DNA from 4 places in the Methylobacterium sp. TK26 genome. Region 3 is predicted to be linked to each of the others. Evidence: riboswitches for the same ligand, from Rfam matches in the RefSeq annotation. Region 3 holds a riboswitch; each other region holds the start of a gene.
The links. Region 3 has a riboswitch for cobalamin ahead of ACXJ1Y_RS05970 (TonB-dependent receptor). Riboswitches for the same ligand answer to the same signal wherever they lie in the genome.
Positions count from the first base shown of each region.

Region 1: another riboswitch for cobalamin. It lies ahead of ACXJ1Y_RS10590 (TonB-dependent siderophore receptor); the one in region 3 lies ahead of ACXJ1Y_RS05970 (TonB-dependent receptor).
Region 2: another riboswitch for cobalamin. It lies ahead of ACXJ1Y_RS13270 (CbtB domain-containing protein); the one in region 3 lies ahead of ACXJ1Y_RS05970 (TonB-dependent receptor).
Region 4: another riboswitch for cobalamin. It lies ahead of ACXJ1Y_RS00535 (TonB-dependent receptor); the one in region 3 lies ahead of ACXJ1Y_RS05970 (TonB-dependent receptor).

Region 1 covers NZ_CM143965.1:2,197,108-2,202,062, forward strand. Annotated here, with positions in the region: gene ACXJ1Y_RS10585 (mandelate racemase/muconate lactonizing enzyme family protein) at 1-412, shown strand, start outside; cobalamin riboswitch at 1,687-1,893, shown strand; gene ACXJ1Y_RS10590 (TonB-dependent siderophore receptor) at 2,099-4,216, shown strand; partial or broken gene ACXJ1Y_RS10595 (ATP-binding cassette domain-containing protein) at 4,216-4,656, shown strand; gene ACXJ1Y_RS10600 (hypothetical protein) at 4,793-4,948, shown strand.
Region 2 covers NZ_CM143965.1:2,745,970-2,750,924, reverse strand. Annotated here, with positions in the region: gene cobW (cobalamin biosynthesis protein CobW) at 1-903, opposite strand, end outside; gene ACXJ1Y_RS13280 (DUF1636 family protein) at 900-1,277, opposite strand; gene ACXJ1Y_RS13275 (CbtA family protein) at 1,270-2,007, opposite strand; gene ACXJ1Y_RS13270 (CbtB domain-containing protein) at 2,024-2,212, opposite strand; cobalamin riboswitch at 2,246-2,433, opposite strand; gene ACXJ1Y_RS13265 (glycoside hydrolase family 44 protein) at 2,473-4,092, opposite strand; gene ACXJ1Y_RS13260 (glycosyltransferase family 2 protein) at 4,089-4,955, opposite strand, start outside.
Region 3 covers NZ_CM143965.1:1,204,566-1,209,520, reverse strand. Annotated here, with positions in the region: gene ACXJ1Y_RS05995 (monovalent cation/H+ antiporter subunit D) at 1-1,068, shown strand, start outside; gene ACXJ1Y_RS05990 (Na+/H+ antiporter subunit E) at 1,065-1,550, shown strand; gene ACXJ1Y_RS05985 (K+/H+ antiporter subunit F) at 1,547-1,831, shown strand; gene mnhG (monovalent cation/H(+) antiporter subunit G) at 1,828-2,169, shown strand; gene ACXJ1Y_RS05975 (hypothetical protein) at 2,176-2,394, opposite strand; cobalamin riboswitch at 2,662-2,857, shown strand; gene ACXJ1Y_RS05970 (TonB-dependent receptor) at 3,048-4,955, shown strand, end outside.
Region 4 covers NZ_CM143965.1:108,755-113,709, reverse strand. Annotated here, with positions in the region: gene ACXJ1Y_RS00540 (PepSY domain-containing protein) at 1-403, opposite strand, end outside; gene ACXJ1Y_RS00535 (TonB-dependent receptor) at 400-2,571, opposite strand; cobalamin riboswitch at 2,805-3,003, opposite strand; gene ACXJ1Y_RS00530 (RluA family pseudouridine synthase) at 3,106-4,416, shown strand; gene ACXJ1Y_RS00525 (hypothetical protein) at 4,536-4,919, shown strand; gene ACXJ1Y_RS00520 (HAD-IA family hydrolase) at 4,933-4,955, shown strand, end outside.

The sequences.
Region 1 (4,955 bases), 990 kb from region 3:
CTCCGAGTTCTATCCGGGCCCGATGGCCACTGGTGAAAACCTGTTCTCGCACCAGGACGCGCGCAACCTGCTCCGCTACGGCGGCATGCGGCCGGACCGGGACTACCTGCAGTTCGACTGCGCCCTGTCCTACGGCCTGGTCGAGTACCTGCGCACCCTCGACGTGCTGCACCAGTTCGGCTGGTCGCCCTCCCGCTGCATCCCGCACGGCGGCCACCAGATGTCGCTCAACATCGCGGCCGGCCTCGGGCTCGGCGGCAACGAGAGCTACCCGGACCTGTTCCAGCCCTACGGGGGTTTCCCGGACGGCGTGAAGGTCCAGGACGGCCACATCGTGATGCCCGAGTTGCCGGGCATCGGCTTCGAGGGCAAGTCCGACCTGATCAAGGTCATGCGCGAACTCGCAGAGTAAGCGGATCCGACCGGGCGGCATCCCCAACGACCGCCCGGTCCCGTTCCCTGATCCATGCGTCGATGTTCATTCGTGAGATCGCACCGGCAGACGTCATTGACCGATGACGAGTGGGCCGTCCTGAGCGCTCTGACCGACGATTTCGTGAGTACGTCGGTCATCAAGATCCGGGCGGGTATCCCCAGCACCGAGCGGAACACCCGGGCTTTGAGTGCCTGCCTCGCGCTGGAGAGAAGGAGTTTGGTTGAGCGCGCCGGCTCCGGTCGGCGCTCGACGTTGCGCTGGCGTCGACGATCAAAAAGCCCTTAGCCGTTCAAGCCAACGTCTGGTTTCAATGGTAATCGGCTCAGGCGCAGATAGACCGAAATCAACCGTGAGCAGTTCTTTCGCACTCGGCCCACCCCAGTCTTGCAAGCCCCGCGTCGATGCTCCCCAAAAGCGGTCATGAGTTAGCCGTCCGGCGACTTCGCTTCGGGATGGAAAGCTAAGTTCAAAGCTGATTGGACTGAACTCAAGGTCTATTATTTTGGCGATAATAATTCACGTATCATATTACCAGCTGGAATGCGGTTAGGTATCCTTAAGAAAATTGTCTGTTCTATCTTTTATGGTCTGTTGAGAATGAATACAAAAAGACAAAAGGCGGCGGCATACCGGCTATATCTACCGATAAGTCATATCATGCCTGCGGTGTCATACTCGCCAATTTTTGACGTCGCGATTAAATAAGAAATTTAATCAATAGCCTTTGGACTAATGATGGTTCGTGCTTTCCGCAATTGTCCGCTGCCGTCTTAAACCAAATGGGCAGCTATCCACCCCACCCGGCCGTTCATCCGTGTCCCTCGATCAGGCCGGACTTTGCAAAAGTCAAAATACCCGTTCACTTATTATAAAACGGCAAATCTAATATACCTCGTATTAGATTAAAATTCATATTTCATATTTATGAAAAATTTTTCAGGGGGATTAGAATTGTATTACATCAAAAAATTTGGAGGTTACAAATAACTAAATATTTTTACGAAGGCGACGAGGCGGCTGATAGATGCTAGCTGGAACGTTGAAACAATAGATGCGGCGAGACCGAGGCTGTTTTCTTCGACCCGGCCACAACACTCTCTCGCAGCAGTTCTCGTTTGCCTCTGATGAGTCCATCGCGCAAACGTGACGGCATCGCCGACATTGCGAACGACTATGTGGTTATTATGCCACAATCATTCCAACAATGTTACAATGTTGCATGCACCCGTTGACGACGATGGCGTTCATGGCGAGTATCGATCGGCCAAGGTTCTTCGGGTTTCGACCCGGAGCTAAGACGGGAATTCGGTGAGCTTCTTGAAGCAAAGCCGAAGCTGCCCCCGCAACTGTTAGCGGCGAGCGTTCGCCACCGATGACCACTGGTGCTTGCACTGGGAAGGTCCGGCGGGGGCTTTGACCCGTGAGCCAGGAGACCTGCCTTCGGCATGTTGACGTCTCTCGGGCGGGGTGCCCGACGGAGCGTGCCGTGTCGCCGTCTCGGAGGCGACGCGGCCCGTATTCCCGTCGCCCCCGCTCGGCAACAGCGAGTGTGTGGTGGCGACCTCTCAACGTCCGTCCCTGAGCGAACCCGGACGAATCACGCAGCGTTCGGCGCGGGCTTCGCGGGCCCGGCGTCGCAATCAGCGCCTCGCCTTCGCTGCGGTGCTCTCGACCGGCCTTCCCATCGAGGATGTGCGTGCGCAGGAAAGTGTGACGCTGGAGGAACTCTCGGTCGAGCAGGTCGGCGAGGGCACCGCCCGCACGACGGCGACCGGGCGCGGGACCATCGGCCTGATCGGCCCAACGCCGGGCTACGGAGCAGGTACGGCCGTCAGCGCGACGCGCACCGCCACCCCGCAGATCGACGTGCCGGTGGCCGTCTCCGTGGCACCGCGGGAGGCGATCACCGACATCGCCGCCACCCGCGTAGACCGGGTGTTCAATTATCTGCCCGGGGTCGCCCAGCAGAACAATTTCGGTGGTCTGTCGATCTTTAGTTACGCGATCCGCGGCGTGACCACCTCGGAGATCTACAAGAATGGTTTTCCCCTCAACCGCGGTACGCCGCCCCCGCCCGACGCGCAGAACATCGAGCGCATCGAGGTTCTGAAAGGCCCCGGCGCGGCCCTGTTCGGGCGCAGCGATCCCGGCGGCCTCGTTAATCTCATCACCAAGCAGCCCACCGCCGAGCGGTTCGTCGAGTTCGGCAACCAAGTCGATTCGTTCGGCCTGACCCGGGGCACCATCGATGCCGGCGGCGCCCTGAACGAGGATGGGACGGTCCTCTATCGCTTCAACCTCGCGGCGCAGGGGGCGGGCAGCTTCCGCGACTTCGTAGACAGCGACCGCCTGCTCGTGGCTCCGGTGGTGAGTTGGCAGGTGACGCCCGACACGCGCATCACGGTCGAGGCCGAGTTCGTGAAGAACCGCATCGTCTTCGACCGCGGCGTGATCGCGATCAACCGGCAGCTCGGATTCCTGCCGCTCTCGCGCTTCCTCGGTGAGCCCGGTCAAAGCACTGTCCAGAACAACAACTCGCTGCAGGTCCGCGTCGATCACCGCTTCGATGAGAACTGGCAGATGCGGCTCGCCGCCTACTTCAACACCGGCGATCTGGAGGGCGAATCAGCCGAGATCCGGGCCATCGCCGCCAACAACCGTACCGTCTCGCGCGACCGGAACATGCGCGACTACCGCTGGGACGTGGCGGTCGGTCAGGCCGACCTGATTGGGCGGTTCGACACCGGCGGCATCGGCCACACGCTCCTCCTCGGCATGGACCGGGAGAGCACCGACAGCCGCGTCCTCTATCTGCGCTCGAACTTCCGCACGAGCCCCTTATCCCTCGACATCTACTCGCCGGTCTACGGGCAGGCGCTGCCGCCGATCACCATTCCGCGCAATAACATCGAGCGCATCACCAATACCGGCCTCTACGCCCAGGACGAGATCGTCCTGAGCCCGGAATGGCGGGCTCTGGTCGGCGTGAGGCTCGACATCTTCGAGCAGTCCTTCCGGGAGCGCATCCCGCGCAGCCAAGTGGACCAGGCACACGTGGCGGCCTCGCCCCGGGCGGGCCTCGTCTACCGGCCGCTTCCCGAGCTCGCCTTCTTCACCAATGTCGGCACGAGCTTCCGGCCCAATATCGGGCCGGACGCCGCCGCCGTGACGCGCGGAACGGCGCTGCCGCCCGAGACCGGCCTCGGCTACGAGGTCGGCGCCAAGTCGGAGCTGTTCGGCGGCAACCTGCTCCTCACCGCCGCCGCCTTCCATGTGGAGCGGGAGAACGTGCTAACGCCCGATCCGGCGAATTCCGGGTTCTCGCTCGCGGCGGGCGCCGTGCGCAGCCAGGGCTTCGAGTTGACGGCCCAGGGGCAGATCACGCCGGAGCTGAAGCTGCTCGCCGGCTACGTCTACGCCGATGCGAGAGTGACCAAGGACAACGTGCTGCCCGTGGGCGCGCCCCTCGTCAACGTGCCCCGCCATTCCGGCAGCCTGCTCGCGGTCTACGAACCGGGGGGCGAGTGGCGCGGCTTCGGGATCGGCGGCGGCGTGCGGGGCGTCGGCGAGCGGGCGGGCGACGCGGCCGGAACCGGCTTCACCCTCCCGGGCTTCATCGCGGTCGATGCGCTGACCTATTACAAGTTCGGCAATGCCCGCGTCGCGCTCAACGTCGAGAACATCTTCGATACCGCGTATTACGAGAGCTCCCTGAACGTCTTCCGCGTCTATCCGGGCTCGCCCCGGCGGATCACCGGCTCCATCACGGTGCGCTTCTGATGGCGGCGGGGACGGACGAGCCCTTGCTGGCGTTGCGGGGCGTGACGAAGCGCTTCGGCACCAGGACCGCCCTCGACGGTCTCCACCTCACCTTGCGGGCGGGGGAGGTCTACGCCTTGCTCGGCCCCAACGGCGCGGGCAAGACGACCACGATCAACCTGATCCTCGGCTTCCTGAAGGCCGAGGCGGGGGACGTCCTCGTGGGCGGGATTGACGCTGCGGCGTCTCCCGTCGCCGCCCGCGCGCTGACGACCTACATCCCGGAACAGGTCGCCCTGTATCCGGGGCAGACCGGCGTAGAGAATCTCCGCTACTTCGCGACCCTTGCGGGCCTCGCCGTCGGCCGGGCGGAGGCCGAAGGCCATCTCGCCACGGCGGGCCTGCCGATGGAGGCGTGGTCGAGGCCCGCCTCCGGCTACTCGAAGGGGATGCGCCAGAAGGTCGGCATCGCCATCGCCCTGGCGCGGAAGACCCGGCTGCTGTTGCTCGACGAGCCGACCTGGCCTCGATCCGTCGGCCTCCGCCGCCTTCTCCGGCACGGTGCGGGATGCGGCGGCGCGAGGCACGGCGGTGCTGATGGCGACGCACGACCTCTACCGGGTGCGCGAGATGGCGGATCGCGTCGGCGTGCTGTCGCAGGGGCGCATCGCCGAGGAGATCGACCCGAAGGCGCTCGATCACCTCGCGCTCGAACGGCTCTACAACGCGCAACTTTCCGGAGCGACACCGTGAGCCGCGT
Region 2 (4,955 bases), 1.5 Mb from region 3:
CTGCACCACGAGGCGCATCGGCTTGCCCTCGACTTCCACGAAGCCCTTGATGCGCAGCACGCCCTCGGTCTCGGCCGCCTTCTCGACGCGGGCGGCGAGGTCGCCCGCCGTCACGGCGGCGCGGACGGGCAGCGCCACGGTCTCGAAGTCGTCGTGGTCGTGGTCCTCGCCCTCGCCGTGGTGCGAGGGGCGGTTGGCGAGGTCGTCCTCGGCCGCCGCGCCGAGGCCGAGCAGCACGCGCGGGTCGATCACGCCGTTGGCGGTCTCCACCACCTTCACGGCGCGGGGCAGGTGGCCCTGCACCTCGGCCCGGACCTTGGCGAGGCCCTCGGCATCCATCAGGTCGGTCTTGTTGAGCACCACGAGGTCGGCGCAGAGGAGTTGGTCCTCGAACACCTCTTCCAGCGGGTTGTCGTGATCGACGGAGGTGTCGGCCGCGCGCTGGGCGGCGAGCGCCTCCGGGTCCTCGGCGAAGGCGCCGGTCGCGACCGCAGGGCCGTCCACCACCGCCACCACGCCATCGACGGTCACGCGCGAGCGGATCGCCGGCCACTGGAACGCCTGGACGAGGGGCTTCGGCAAAGCGAGGCCGGAGGTCTCGATCAGGATGTGCTCCGGCGGCTCGGCGCGGGAGAGCAGGGTTTCGAGGGCCGGCACGAAATCGTCCGCGACGGTGCAGCAGATGCAGCCGTTCGGAAGCTCCACGATGGAATCCTCCGTGCAGCCCTCGATGCCGCAGGCGGCGAGGAACGAGCGGTCGAAGCCGACATCGCCGAACTCGTTGACGAGGATCGCGAGCTTGCGGCCCTTCGCGTTCTCCACGACGTGGCGGACGAGGGTCGTCTTGCCGGCGCCGAGGAAGCCGGTGACGATCGTGCAGGGGATCTTCGCGACGATGGTCATTCGGCGGCCTCAGGCAACGGGGGAAACGGCGGGATGCGGGCGATCACGCCCGAGCGGAATTCCTTCGGGCGCTCCCGCCAGGGGACGATCCCGTCCGGGGTGCCGGCATAGGCCCTGAGGCCATCGAGGATGGTGGTCGCGGCGGCCTCCGCGTCGAGGTCGCCGTAGATGTAGGTCCAGCGGTTGGGCGACGCCACGGCCACCGTGCAGGGCCGCTTGCAGACCGAGAGGCATTCCACCGGCTCGACGCGCAGGCCCTCGGCCCGTCGCGCCAACTCGGCATGGAGGCGTGCCCCGGCGCGGGGTCCCTCCGGGTCGTCGCCCTCGCGCTTGCAGGTGGTGCAGACGTAAAGGGTCGTGACGGGCTCAGGCATGACGGCGCCTCGCCGGGCCGACATTCTGCCACGCCCAGCCGAAGCCGAGGCCGATCATGGCCCAGAACACCGCGCCGATGGCGAGCGAGCGCGCGGCGAACTGCGCCGCGAGGGCGGCCGGCAGTTCCGATGCGCCGTCGGGCGGTGGCGGCGCTCCGGCGATGTGGGGCCCGGCGATCAGCACGAGCCCGCCCAGGATGGCGATGAACGACCGGCGCACGCCGATGAGGTAGAGGCCCATCGCCGTCGCGGCGGCGGTCATCACCCACCACGCCTGCCGGGCCAGAAGCGGCGCCGCCTCCTGCCCCGGCAATTCCGGCGGCAGGCCGAGGGAGGGCGCCAGGGAGACGCTGGCAAAGCCGGCCAGCGCGAAGGCGAGGCCGGTCTGCAGCGTCGGCTCGCGGCCACACGCGATCAGCACCGCGCCGAGCATCAGGGCGTAGCCCACGCCGCCGACGAGGGTCGCGAGGCCGGTGAAGGCCATGCGCTGGAAGCCGGGGGCGGGCTGCCATTCCGGTGCGGCATCGGGCGCCGCGTGGTCGTGGCCCGCATGGGCGAGCACGATCGGCAGGGCAGGGGGCAGGGCCTGTGCCGCGCGGCTGGGCTCCCGCTGCTCGTACTTCTCCGCCTCGATGATGAGGGGAGAGGTCAAGGCGAGTTGCAGCCCCGTGGCGACGACAGCCGCGAGGAAGCCGGCGGCCAGCGCCGCCGACAGAAGGCGAAGGATCATTCCTGGCGCGTTCGCGTCAGTGGCAGGGGAAGTTCTGGGCGTGCCGGAAATCGTGCGCCGCGTTGTGGAGCGCGATGGCCGGCGAGAAGCCCGCCATGAACACGAGGCCGAGGCCGAGGAACGCCGCCAGCGCGGCCGCCATCAGGCGCTCGTTGGCGCGGGTGGCGACGGGGGCAAAGGACGAGGACTGCGTCGTGGTCGTCATCTGGGCTCTCCAGCCGCCCCACCGGCGGCGTTGTGAAAAGTCGGGATGACGGCAGGTCTCCTGGCTCGCGGCTCGGCGCGCCCACCGCCTTCCCGGATCGCTCCGGTGGCTGCTGGCAGGCGCTCGCCGCTTACAGTTGCGGGGGCAGCCGCGGGGTCGGGCAGGCCCTCACCGCGTTCCCTTTTCACCCCTCTCGGGGCACCGTCATCCGCCCTGTGTAGACGGAGTCCGTGCCCGGCACAACGGCGACGACAACCCGATCAACCGGGCACGACCACGCAATGCCGGGCCGAACGCGCCGGCAGCGTCAGGCGCAGGGTGCCGCCGGAGACGGGCTCGGCCGCGCCCAGGGCGGCCATCTCGGGATGGCGGGCATCGAAGCCGTACTGCGTGAGGCGCGAGGCCGGCAGCGGTCGCTCGAAGGCGATCTCCACCGGCCGCGTCTCGGCCGCGCGGTTGATCGCCACGAGATGCAGTCTCGCCCCGTCCGTGCCGGCCCGGACGGTGAGGCCATCGGGCCGCGCGGCCTCGACGGGCAGGGCGTTGTCGGGGAAGCGGCCGCCTCGGCCGTCGTAGTTGCGATAGAGCCGGAAGGCCGTCCCGAGCCAGCCGGCGAGGGACCCCCAATGGGCGGTGAGCAGCATCTCGGGCCGGGCGAACCGCGCGAGGGCGTCGGCGAGGGCGAGGCCGGAGGCGAGTTGGCCCGCGCCGCCGTAATTGTACTCCGTCACGGCGGTGCGCGTGCCGGGGAAGTTCGCCGCCGTCAGCCGTTCGAGGCTCGGCATCAACGGCAGGGCGAGGCCGCCCTCGTTCGACACGGGCAGCGCCTGCGAGACCCAGCTCGCCTCGCGAAAGCCCGGCTCGGTAAGGGAGCGCGGCGCATCGAGCAGCGGCCCGGCCAGGGCCGGATCCTCCGTGCGGAACAGGGTGCCCCGCTCGCTGAACGGATACCAATGCACGTCGAGGGCATCGAGCAGGCGCTTGCCCTCGCGCTCCGAGGCGAGGCGGAAGGCGTCGAGATACGCGGCCAGGAAGCTGCCGTGCTGCCGGAAGGCGTTCCAATCGGGGGCGTTCTGCAGGCTCACCATCCCCGTGGTGCCCCAACTCGCCGGGCCGATCACCCAGGCGTCGGGATCGATGGCCTTGATCGCCCGCGCCGCCTTGATCGACCGGGCCAGCAGATCCGCGATCCGCACCGGCTGACGCACGATGCGCGGGTGCTGTGTCGCCCAGAGGCCGGGCTCGTTGTCGAGGATGTAGCCGCGAATGCCCGTGGCGCCGGAGGCGGGGCCGTAGCGGGCGACGAGCCGCGCCAGGAGGTGTGGGATGTCCGCGACGCGTGGGTCCACGGGCGCGGAGGCGTCGCGCCGTCCCTCCCACGAGACCGGCACGAAGCGCGGGGAGGGGGCCGCTCGGTCGGCCGGGACGGGGCCGTCCTTGTCGGCGGCGACGTAACCCGCGAGCGGCAGGGTGACGATGCTGCGCGCGCCCATCGCCAGCGAGGCGCCGTGCATCGCCGCAATCACCGCGCCGGGCACGCCGCGCTCGGCGGGGGGCAGGCCGAGGCTCTGGCTCAGGAAATCGCCGTTCGCCTGCTGCCAGTCCTTGCCGGCGTTGCAGGCATTGTTGGTCCAGTTGTAGCTCGTGGCGAAGTTGCCGCCGAACCGGCGCAGGGTGACGCCGGCCGCCCGGTCGAGCTCCGCCGAGCGTGGGCCGCCGTCGAGGGTGCCGATCTCACCCGAGCCGTAGATCAGCGGGCTCACCGGCACCGGGTCGGCACCGTTGCGGACTCGCACGCCCAGCGGCTCGCCCGCACGGGAGGGGCCCGCCCAGATCGTCGCCCCGGCGCCCGCGAGCAGCGCCCGGCGGCTCGGCCTCACGAGACGAGCCCGGACCCGTAGAGCGATCCCCGGAAGCGGGTCATCCAGAACACCTTGCCGAGGCCGCCGCAGGCCGCGATCCGGTGGTGGCGCGCGGCGGGCGGGTTGATCGGCTTCAGAAGCAGCGACAGTACCCCGGAGATGATGGTCTGCGCGACGCCGACCAGCATCCACCGCGCTACCTCCAGGCGGCGGCGGGGGGAGGCCATCTCATGTACGAAGGTGCGGATCTGGCCACTGAGGAAGCGGCGGCGGCGGACATAGGCCCAGTCGAGACGGCGCGGGGGCACCCATTCCGTCACCTCGGCGGCGGCCGCCCAGCCGAAGCGCCGCCCCTCGTGGACGAGGCGCTGCAGGAACAGGCTGTCCTCACCGCCGATGCTGTTCAGCCGTTCCTCGAACGGGCCACCGGGGATCGCGCAGACGGAGGCCGCGAAAAGGGAGTTGTTGGTGCCGAGATAGGCGGCGCGGTGGGTGACGTCTCCCCCGTCCTCGGCGGTGACGCCCCGCGCGAAATAGGCCGCGAAGGGTCCGATCTCGCGGTCGTCGTCGGCCCGCGCGCTCACGGGGCCGAACACCGCATCGTAGGCGCCCCGGCGGGCGACGGCGAGGAGCGCCGCCAGCCAATGCGGCCCGCCGGTCTCGTCGTCGTCGATGAAGGCGATCCACTCGCCCCGCGCCGCCGCCACGCCGGCATTGCGCGCCGTGGCGATGCCGGGTTGGGGCACGGAGACGTAGCGCACCGGCATGGGCGCGCCCTCGGCGAGGCGCTCGATGAGGGTGCGGGCATTGCCGTCGGAGGAGTTGTCCACGACGACGATCTCGGCCCCCGTGTCCGGCGGCAGGCGCTGCGCGAGGATGCA
Region 3 (4,955 bases):
GCCGTGAACCTCGTGGCCTCGCTGTTCTTCCTCGTGGGCGTCAGCCTGATCTACGGCACGATGGGCACGCTCAACATGGCCGACCTCGCCCGGCGCCTCGCCGGGCCGCCGGAGGGCGAGATCGCCCTGTTCGAGATCGGCTGCGCCATCCTCGGACTCGCCTTCCTCATCAAGTGCAGCGCGTGGCCCCTGGGCTTCTGGCTGCCCCCCACCTACGCGGCGGCCACCGCGCCGGCCGCCGCCATCCTCGCGATCCTCAGCAAGGTCGGCATCTACGTGGTGGTGCGCCTGAGCCTCCTCGTCTTCGGCGAGGGCGTCTCGGCGGGCTTCGGCCAGACCGTGCTGTTCGCGGCGGGGCTCGCGACCCTCGCCTTCGGCACGATCGGCCTGCTCGCCGCCCGCGACCTCACCCGCGCGGCGGGCTACGCGGTGATGGTCTCCTCCGGCACGGTGCTCGCCGCCCTCGGCTCCGGCAACGACCGGGCGCTGGCGGGGGCTTTCTACTACCTCGTCGGCTCGACGCTGGCGGCGGGCGCCCTGTTCCTCCTCGCGGAGATCCTCCAGCGCGGGCGCGACCCGGCCGAGGCCGCCGCGCCGGTCTTCGCCGACGAGTACCGCGACCCGTTCGACGACGAGGATTCCGTCGAGGTCGGCAGCGTCATCCCGGCGGGCGTCGCGATCCTCGGCGTCGGCTTCCTGCTCTGCACGCTGATGCTGGCGGGGATCCCGCCGCTCGCGGGCTTCGTCGGCAAGCTCGCGATCTTCGTGGGCGCCGCCGGCGCGCCCTCCCCCGCCGGCTGGTGGCTGATCGCCGCCCTCACCCTGTCGAGCCTGTTCACGCTGATGCCGCTGGTGCGGCTCGGCATCCTGAACATCTGGGTGCGCGACGCGGACAAGCCGCCGACGCTCGCCCGCTCCGAGGTCGCGGCGCTGGCCGGCCTGCTCGCGACCTGCCTCGCCCTCTCCGTCTGGGGCGGGCCGGCGCTCGCCTATGCCGACGCGACGGTGGGCTGGCTGACGCAGCCGCAGGATTACGTCCGCGCCGTCCTGGGAGGACCCGCCCCGTGAGGCTCCTGCCCCATCCCTGGCTGTCCGCCGGCCTCGCCCTCGCGTGGCTCCTCCTCAACACCCCGGTGACGCCCGGCAGCCTGCTGCTGGCGCTGGCCGTGGGCCTGATCGTCCCGGCGGTGATGAACGCCCTCCAGGCCCGGCCCGTGCGGGTGAAGGCCCCCGGCGCCCTCCTCCGGCTGGCGGGGATCGTGCTCGTGGACATGGTCCGCTCGAACATCGACGTCGCGCGGATCATCCTCGGGCGGTCATCCGGCGCGCGGCGGACGGGGTTCGTGGCGATCCCCCTCGACCTGCGCGAGCCCTTCGCCCTGTCGCTCCTGTCGGTCATCCTCACGGCGACGCCGGGCACCCTCTGGGTGCAGTACGATTCCGATACCGGGCGGCTGCTGATGCACGTCCTCGACTTCACGGACGGCGAGGCATGGATCCGCCGGGTGAAGGACCGCTACGAACGTCCCCTGATGGAGATCTTCGCATGAGCGCCGCGACCATCCTCGATTGGGGGCTCGGCCTCGCCCAGGCGATGCTGGTGCTCGCCATGGCCATCGCCGCGTGGCGGATGCTGCGCGGCCCCCGCGCGCAGGACCGGGTGCTCGGCCTCGACACCTTCTACCTCAACGGGATGCTGGCGATCGTGGTGCACGGGATGCGCACCGGCAGCGGCCTGTATTTCGAGGCGGCCTTCATCGTCGGGATGCTCGGCTTCACCGCCTCGGTGGCGCTGGCCAAGTTCCTGATGCAGGGCGAGGTGGTGCAGTGACCGGCGCCGGCCTGCCCGCCTGGGCCGCCCTCGTCGTCGTCGGTCTCGCCCTGGCGGGCGCCGCCTTCTCGCTCACCGGCGCCATCGGCCTGATCCGGCTCAAGACCTTCTACGAGCGGGTCCACGCGCCGACGCTGGGCGCGACCCTCGGCATGGCGCTGATCCTGTGCAGCTCGATGCTACTCCTGTCCCTGATCGAGGGGCGCCTCGTCCTGCGCGACCTGCTGATCGGCGTGTTCCTCACGGTCACGACGCCGGTCACGCTGCTGCTCCTCGCCCGCGCCGCCGCCCACCGCGACCGGCACGAGGGGCGGCCGGGCGCGCCGCCGAAATCCTGAATGCCCTCAGCACCTGTCGCAGATGCTCTCCAGCACGGTGTCGAGCCGCTTCTGCCGCTCGGTGCGCGATCCGGGATCGACCTCCGGCGCCGCCGCGCGGCCCGGCGGGACGGTCTGCCCCACGGAGGAGCGGTAGGGCGCGTTGGCGGTGGTCTCCGGCCCGCCGCCGGTCCCCGTATAGTTGGCCGCCCCGGCGCCGCCGGGCAGGGCGAGGGTGCCCGCCACGAAAATCCCGGCTACGATACGGATTAAATGTTGTCCGGTCATGAGTATGCCCCCTCCTGACGACTTGAGACGAACGCGATGATGGTCAAACGACAGTGTTATGGGGCTGTTCCCGGCCCGCCGTGCTCCGCCGCACATGTCATCGGGGCGCCGATACTGCGGAGGGGGCCTGCCTTCACCAGTCACGGCTCCCGCCTCATCGCGACCGGGAAAGCACAGTGCCCCGGGAAATGGCGGCGACCGCGTTGACGCCGCCGGCCGCCTCTCCGTAAGCTCGGCTTTGACGGTTCCCCTCGGGGATCAAAAGGGAACGCGGTGCGGGGCGACCCGAATCCGCGGCTGCCCCCGCAACTGTGAGCGGCGAGCCCGGCACCACCACGTCACTGGATGAGTCTCATCCGGGAAGACGGTGCAGGGGCGGCGACCCGCGAGCCAGGAGACCTGCCGTCAGTCGTGGTCACACGCGAAACGCGTCGGGCGGGGTGTCCTGGCGGGTGTCGAAGCGCCGGGCCGTGGGGCCGGGCGCGGAGAGTCCTTCGCGGTGACGTGCCACTGCCGCCCCTGAGGCTCCCGTGATCCGTCCCACACGCCATGCGTTGCGTGCCGCCCTCGCCCTGTCCGGCCTCGCCGCCCTCCCCGCGCCGGCCGCCGCGCTGGAGGCGACCCTCGACGAGATCTCCGTCAGCGCCGAGCCGGCTGCGCCCGCCGCGAGCGCTGCGAGCGCCGGCTATGTCGGCGGCACCACCGGCATCGGCGGCCCGCTCCTCACCGTGGATTCCGCCAGCGCCGGCCTCGTCTCGGGCGCCGCGATCAACAGCCGGCCGGTGACGCGCCCCGGCGAGGTGCTGGAGGCGGTGCCGGGCCTGATCGTCACGCAGCATTCCGGCGAGGGCAAAGCCAACCAGTTCTTCCTGCGCGGCTTCAACCTCGACCACGGCACCGACATCGCCCTGTTCCTCGACGGCATGCCGCTCAACATGCGCACCCATGCCCACGGCCAGGGCTACGCCGACATCAACTTCCTGATTCCCGAGCTCGTCGGGGCGGTGGAATTCCACAAGGGGCCGTATTTCGTCCGCGACGGCGATTTCGCCTCCGCCGGATCGGTGCGGATCGACTATCTCGACAGCACCCCCAAAAACCTCGCGCTCACCTCGATCGGGAGCTTCGGCTACAAGCGGGCCCTGTCCATCGCCTCGGCGCCGCTGGCCGAGGGCCGCCTCCTCATGGCGGCGGACGCGCAGCTCTACGACGGGCCCTGGGCGGTGCCGGATGCGCTGCGCAAGATCAGCACGGTCGCCCGCTACAGCCAGGGCACGGCGCTGGACGGGTTCTCCGTCACCGGCATGGCCTATGCCGCCCGCTGGACCGCCACCAACCAGATCCCCGAACGCGCCGTCGTCTCCGGCCAGCTCGACCGTTACGGCACGCTCAACCCCACCGATGGCGGCGACACCTCGCGGTTCTCCCTCTCCGGCCGGTTCAGCGCGACGGACGACACGGGCGTGACGCGGGCCTCGGCCTACCTGGTCCGCTCGCAGCTCAACCTGTTCAACGATTTCACCTATTTCCTGAACGACCCGGTCAATGGCGACCAGTTCCACCAGCTCGACCAGCGCATCATCAGCGGCGGCGAGGCGCTGCACATCTTCCAGGGCGACCTGTTCGGGCTGCCGATGGAGAACGAGGTCGGGATCCAGACCCGCACGGATTCGATCCGCGTCGGCTTGTTCAACACGACGAACCGGCAGTTCCGCTCCGGCATCCTCGACGACCGGGTGCTGGAGACGAGCGGGGCGTTCTACTTCGACAACCGCGTGCGCTGGACCGACTGGCTGCGCACCAGCCTCGGCTTCCGTGCGGACGGCTATTACGCCAGCGTCGTCTCGGACACGCCGGCCAATTCGGGCAAGGCGCGGGACGCGGTTCTGAACCCGAAGCTCGGCCTCGTGCTCGGGCCATGGTGCGACACCGAACTGTACCTCAATTACGGCGGCGGCTTCCATTCGAACGACGTGCGCGGCGTGACCGCCACCGTCGATCCGACGAGTTCGCTGTTCGCCACCACCCGCTCGCCCTTCCTCGTGCCCTCGACGGGCTACGAGATCGGCCTGCGCAACCGCTCCATCGCGGGCCTGGAGACGAGCCTTGCCCTGTTCCGGCTCGATTTCGCCTCCGAGAACCTGTTCCAGGGCGACACCGGCACGACGGAGCCGAGCCGCCCGACCCGCCGCTTCGGCGTCGAATGGACGAACCGCTACGCAGTGACGCCCTGGCTCTCGCTGGAGGGCGACCTGACGATCACCAATGCCCGGTTCTCGGATGTCGATCCGGTGGGCAACCGGGTGCCGGAGGCGCCGACCACCATCGCCTCGGCGGGCATCACCTTCGGCGAGCCGCTGGGCTGGTTCGGGTCGCTCCGCTTCCGCTATTTCGGGCCGCGCCCGCTGATCGAGGACAATGCGATCCGCTCGCGCCCGACGGCGCTCCTCAACGGAAGGGTCGGCTACAATTTCGAGAACGGGGTCAGCGTCTCGCTCGATGTGCTGAACCTGACGAAC
Region 4 (4,955 bases), 1.1 Mb from region 3:
TCCACTGGTCGCGCGACACCCGCTCGACCGCTCCGCCGCCCGCCGTGCGCGCGGCCTCGTTCGGGCCGATGGGCCCGAGCCGCTCGCCCGTCTCGGCCGAGACCGTGACGCGCCCTCCATCGGGTGCAGCGAGGCGATAGACCGGTTGGTCGCCGCGCATGTCCAGCCGGATTTCCGTCGCCCTCACCAGAGCGAGGGCGGCGTCGGGACCGACCTTCACCCGGTCCCAGTCGAGGGGCGTGAGGCGGGCGAGCCGTTCCGCCTCGTCGAGGCGCGGGAACGGCACGTAGAGCATCACCAGCCCCGAGCCGATCCACAGGGCGAAGAGCAGGGCCGTGCCGATCCCGAGCCAGCGATGGCCCAGGATCAGCCAGCGCTTGCCCCGCTTGCCGACGGCCTTCACCAGCTCACCGTGTAGGCGACCTCGACGGAGCGCGGGCGTCCGAGCAGCCAGTTGGTGCCGACGCCGTTCACCGCGTTCCCGCTGATCGCGTAGACCTTGTCGAACAGGTTGTAGACCCGCAGCGACAGGCGCGACTCCGCCGTGACCTGCCGGTCGAGGACGAGGTTCACGAGGTTGTAGCCGGGGCGCCGGGCGGTGTTGCCGAAGTCGCTGAAGACCTCGCCCACGTTCTGAAGGCCCACGCGCACGGCCCAGTCGCGGGTCGGCTCCCAGGTGAGCCACAGGTTCGCCACCCGCTCCGGCACGTCGATGGGCTGCCGCCCGGCATAGGAGACGGCCGCGCCGTTCACGATCTGGTCGAAGCTGTCGTATTGCGCGTGCAGGAGGGCGAGGTTGCCGTCGAGCCGCCAGCCCGGCGTGAACCGCCAGCCCAGCGCCAGTTCGACGCCCTGCGAGGATTGGCTCCCCACCTGCACGCCGACCGCCGACGATCCGGGCAGGCGCGAGATCAGGTTGTCCTTCACGATGCGGTAGCCGGCGAGCGTCCATTCCAGGGCGCCGTCGAAGGCCAGCCCCTTGGCGCCGACCTCGATCTGGTCACCGGTCGCGAGCTTGAAGCCGGCGAGCGATTGCGACAGCGTGATGAGGCTCCCGACCGGATCGGTGGCGTAGCTGTATTGCGCGTAGAGGGCGCTGTCGGGCGTCGGGTTGTAGACGAGGCCGAACCGGTAGCCGAGCGCCTGGAAGCTGCGTTCGAATTGCGCGCCGGTCTGGAGGTCCTGCCGCTGCAGCGTCGGCAGGTCGAGGCGCGCGCCCGTGAGGAAGGACAGCTTGTCGGTGAGGACCAGCCTGTCCTCGGCGAAGAACGATGCCTGATTGGTCTGCGTGGCATAGGCCGGGATCGCCCGGCCATTCTGCGGGAACAGGCCGGGATCGTAGCCGACGAGGGGTACGCTCGTGCTCTGGTCGAAATAGAAGTTGTTCGTGTGCCGGAAGTCGATGTGGTTCACATCGAAGCCCACGGAGACGTCGTTCGGCCGACCGAACAGCGCGCCCCGGAACGTGGCGTCCAGGCGATTCCCGACCTGCTCCTGATTGTGGTAGATTTCCAAATAGTCGGAGCGGTCCACGAGGCCGGTGCCCCGGTTGAACGCGTATTGCTCCACGTCCAGCCAATGGCGACGGCTCGTGAGCCTGTAGGCCGTGTTGCGGATGGTGATGTCGGCGGTGGGCGACCATTCGGCCTTCAGCGCGGTCCAGTTGTCCGCCCAGGTGATCTTCGGGTCGCGGACGTTATAGTTGTTGAACCGGATCAGGTCCGGGATCCGCCCCTCGACCAGCGGGGTGCCCCAGTAGCGCATCGGCTCCTGATAGCCGAGGTCGTGCGAGAGGGTGATGGCGAGGTCGGGGCTCGGCCGGAACAGCAGCGCCGCCGATACCGCGAGGTTGCGGAAGTCGCCCGCCTGATTGAGCCAGCCATCCGCCCGGTTGCCGCTGACGTTCAAACGGTAGGCGAAGGTGTCGCCGTATTCGGCCTGCGCGATGCCGCCGCCCGAATCGAGGGCGAGGCGCGCGATCCCGTCCGAGCCAACCACCGCCCGCGCGGTGTTGATGGGCACGAAGGTCGGCTTTTTCGGTACGACGTTGATGATGCCACCGATGGCCCCATCCCCAAAGAGCACGGAGGACGGGCCGCGCAGCACCTCGATGCGCTCGACGTTCCACGTATCGAACGGGAACGTCACGGTGCCGGCGCCGACATAGAAGCGCGTGCCGTCGTAGAGCTGCTGGATCGAGTTTGGCCCGGCGAAGCCCCGGCTCGTGAAGGCGCCGTTGCCGTTGCCGGGCGAGGCGATGGTGGTGATACCGGTGGCGTCCTGCGTCACGGCGTCGGCGATCGTGTCCTGCCCGCGCAGGCGCGCCGTCTCGCCGGAGACGATGTCGACGCTGGCCGGCGTTTCGAGCGGCGTCAGGCCGAGGCGGCTCGCCGTGCGGTCGGGCGTGCGCAGGTTGAGACCGGTGGGCGAGGCGCGGGTGAGGCTGACGCCCCCCTCCCCCTCCACGGAAAGCTGATCGAGGGTCACGGCCTCCTGCGCGGAGGCAGGCGCGACGACGACGAGAGGGGCGACGACGGCGAAGAGGCGGCGTCTCGAACGGAAAACGAACATCGGTGAACGGACTCCGGCGCGGCGGATGCCGGCCTTGCCCCAGATGCAATGTAACAACATTACATGTCCAGGCCCGCGAACGAGTTCAGGCGGAACCGTTGCGGATGGACGGGATGCGGGCATGGCGGACGCGGGCGCGCTGCTGTGGCACGTCACCGCGAACGAGGCCTCGGCAGCCCCACTCAGGGCGCTGCTTCGACACCCGCCAGGACACCCCGCCCGGCGCGTTTCGCGTGTGACCACTGCTGACGGCAGGTCTCCTGGCTCACGGGTCGTCGCCGTCCCACCGTCTTCCCGGGCGAACTGGCCCAGTGACGTGAATGGTGGAAAAGCTCGCCGCTTACAGTTGCGGGGGCAGCCGCGGCTTCGGGTTGCCCCACACCGCGTTCCCTTTTGATCCCCGAAAGGGGAACCGTCACGGCCACGCTAGGCGACGCACTCCCCCCGCGTCAACGCTCGCGCGGGGGCTTTCCCGGGCGAAGACTTTGCCGGGTGCGCCGCGCGATGCTATGCGGCGGGCATTCCAGGAAGATCATGACCACACGACCTCCCCGCCGCGGCGGCCCTTCCGGCGGCAATGGCCGCCCCGATGGACGGCCAGGCCGCAAGCCGCCCTATGGTGCCGACCGCGCCCGCACCGGCCCGCGCACCAGCGCCCGCGATGCCGCCGAGCGCGCCGCCCGCGCCCGCGGCGACGATGCGGGCGAGCGCGCGCCGTGGATCCCCACGGCCGCGCCCGAGCCGCGTCAGGCGGCGAAGCCGAAGCCCAAGGCGGCTCCCGTGGCCCCTCCCCCGCCCCCCGGCCCGACCAAGCGCGAGCAGCGGGCCGAGGCCTCGGCGACCCTCGCCTCCGGCGTGCAGACGCTGACGGTGGAGACGGACGAGGCGGGGATGCGGATCGACCGCTTCCTCACGGCGCGGTTTCCGCAGCTTCCCTTCACCCGCGTGCAGAGCATCGTCCGCAAGGGCGAGCTGCGGGTCGATGGCAAGCGCGCCAAGCCGAACGACCGGCTGGAACCGGGCATGAGCGTGCGCGTGCCGCCGCTCCGCCTCGACCAGCCGAACGACCGCCCGCGCAACGCCGCCCGCGATTCGGACGACGCCACCTTCCTGCGGAACCTCATCCTGTACGAGGATGCGGAGATGATGGTGCTGAACAAGCCCTTCGGCCTCGCCGTGCAGGGGGGCTCGGGCACCGTCCGCCACGTCGATGGCCTCCTCGAATCGCTGATCGGGCCGGATGGGCAGAAGCCCCGCCTCGTCCACCGGCTCGACAAGGATACGGCGGGCTGCCTCATCATCGCGAAGACGCGGCTTGCCGCCTCGACGCTCGCCAAGAGCTTCCGCTCTCGCAACGCCCGCAAGATCTACTGGGCGCTCTGCGCCGGGGTTCCGCGCGTCAAGCAGGGCCGGGTCTCGACCTATCTCGCGAAGGACGAGCCTACCGATGCCGACGCGCGGATGCGCATCGCCAAGCACGGCGAGGAGGGCGCCACCCACGCGCTCACCTACTACGCCACGGTCGATCAGGTGGCGCAGAAGCTGTCGTGGCTGTCGTTCAAGCCGGTGACAGGGCGCACGCACCAGTTGCGCGCCCACGCGGCCCATATCGGCCATCCCATCGTCGGCGACCCGAAATACTTCTCGGTCGAGAACTGGGAATTGCCCGGCGGCATCCAGAACCGCCTGCACCTCCTGGCGCGGCGGATCGTGATTCCGCATCCGCGCACGGGCAAGCCCGTGGACGTGAGCGCCCCGCTGCCGCAGCACATGCAGCAGAGCTGGAACCTGCTCGGCTTCGATGCCAACCGGTACGATCCGGTGGTGGACGCACCCGAAGATTGATCGGCCCGAGGGCTCCTGCGGGCGGCCATGCCTTGGCAACGGCGCCGCCCGCCTCATATGCTGCCTTGCTCGGCCGCGCGCCTGCCTGCCGGGATATCCGACGGTCGAGACCCTGGGACATGAAGCTCGCGACTCTGGCCTGCCTCGCCGCCCTGTGCCTGACGGCGCCCTTCGCCCATGCGGCGGCGGGCGAAGCCGTGCCGGCACCGCAAAAGCCGACGGCGTCCAAACCCGAGGCCGCGAAGGCGGAACCGGCCAAGGCGGAAGTACCCGCCGCCCGCGCCGAGCCCAGGGCCGCCGGGGCACCCGTCGTCGGCAGCCGCGACCGGCGACGGCGCTCGTATGCCGCCTGCAACCGGGCCTCGCACCAGCGCGGCTATCGCGGCGGCAAGCGGCGGCGCTTCCTCATCCGCTGCCGCCTCGGCTACGAGCGCGCCCGCCATCAGCAGCAGCAGCAGGCGCCCGCCGCCGCGCCCGCGCCCGCTCCCGTTCGCAAGCCATGAGAAGGGGCTGCCGATGAGGCTCGTCGTCTTCGACGT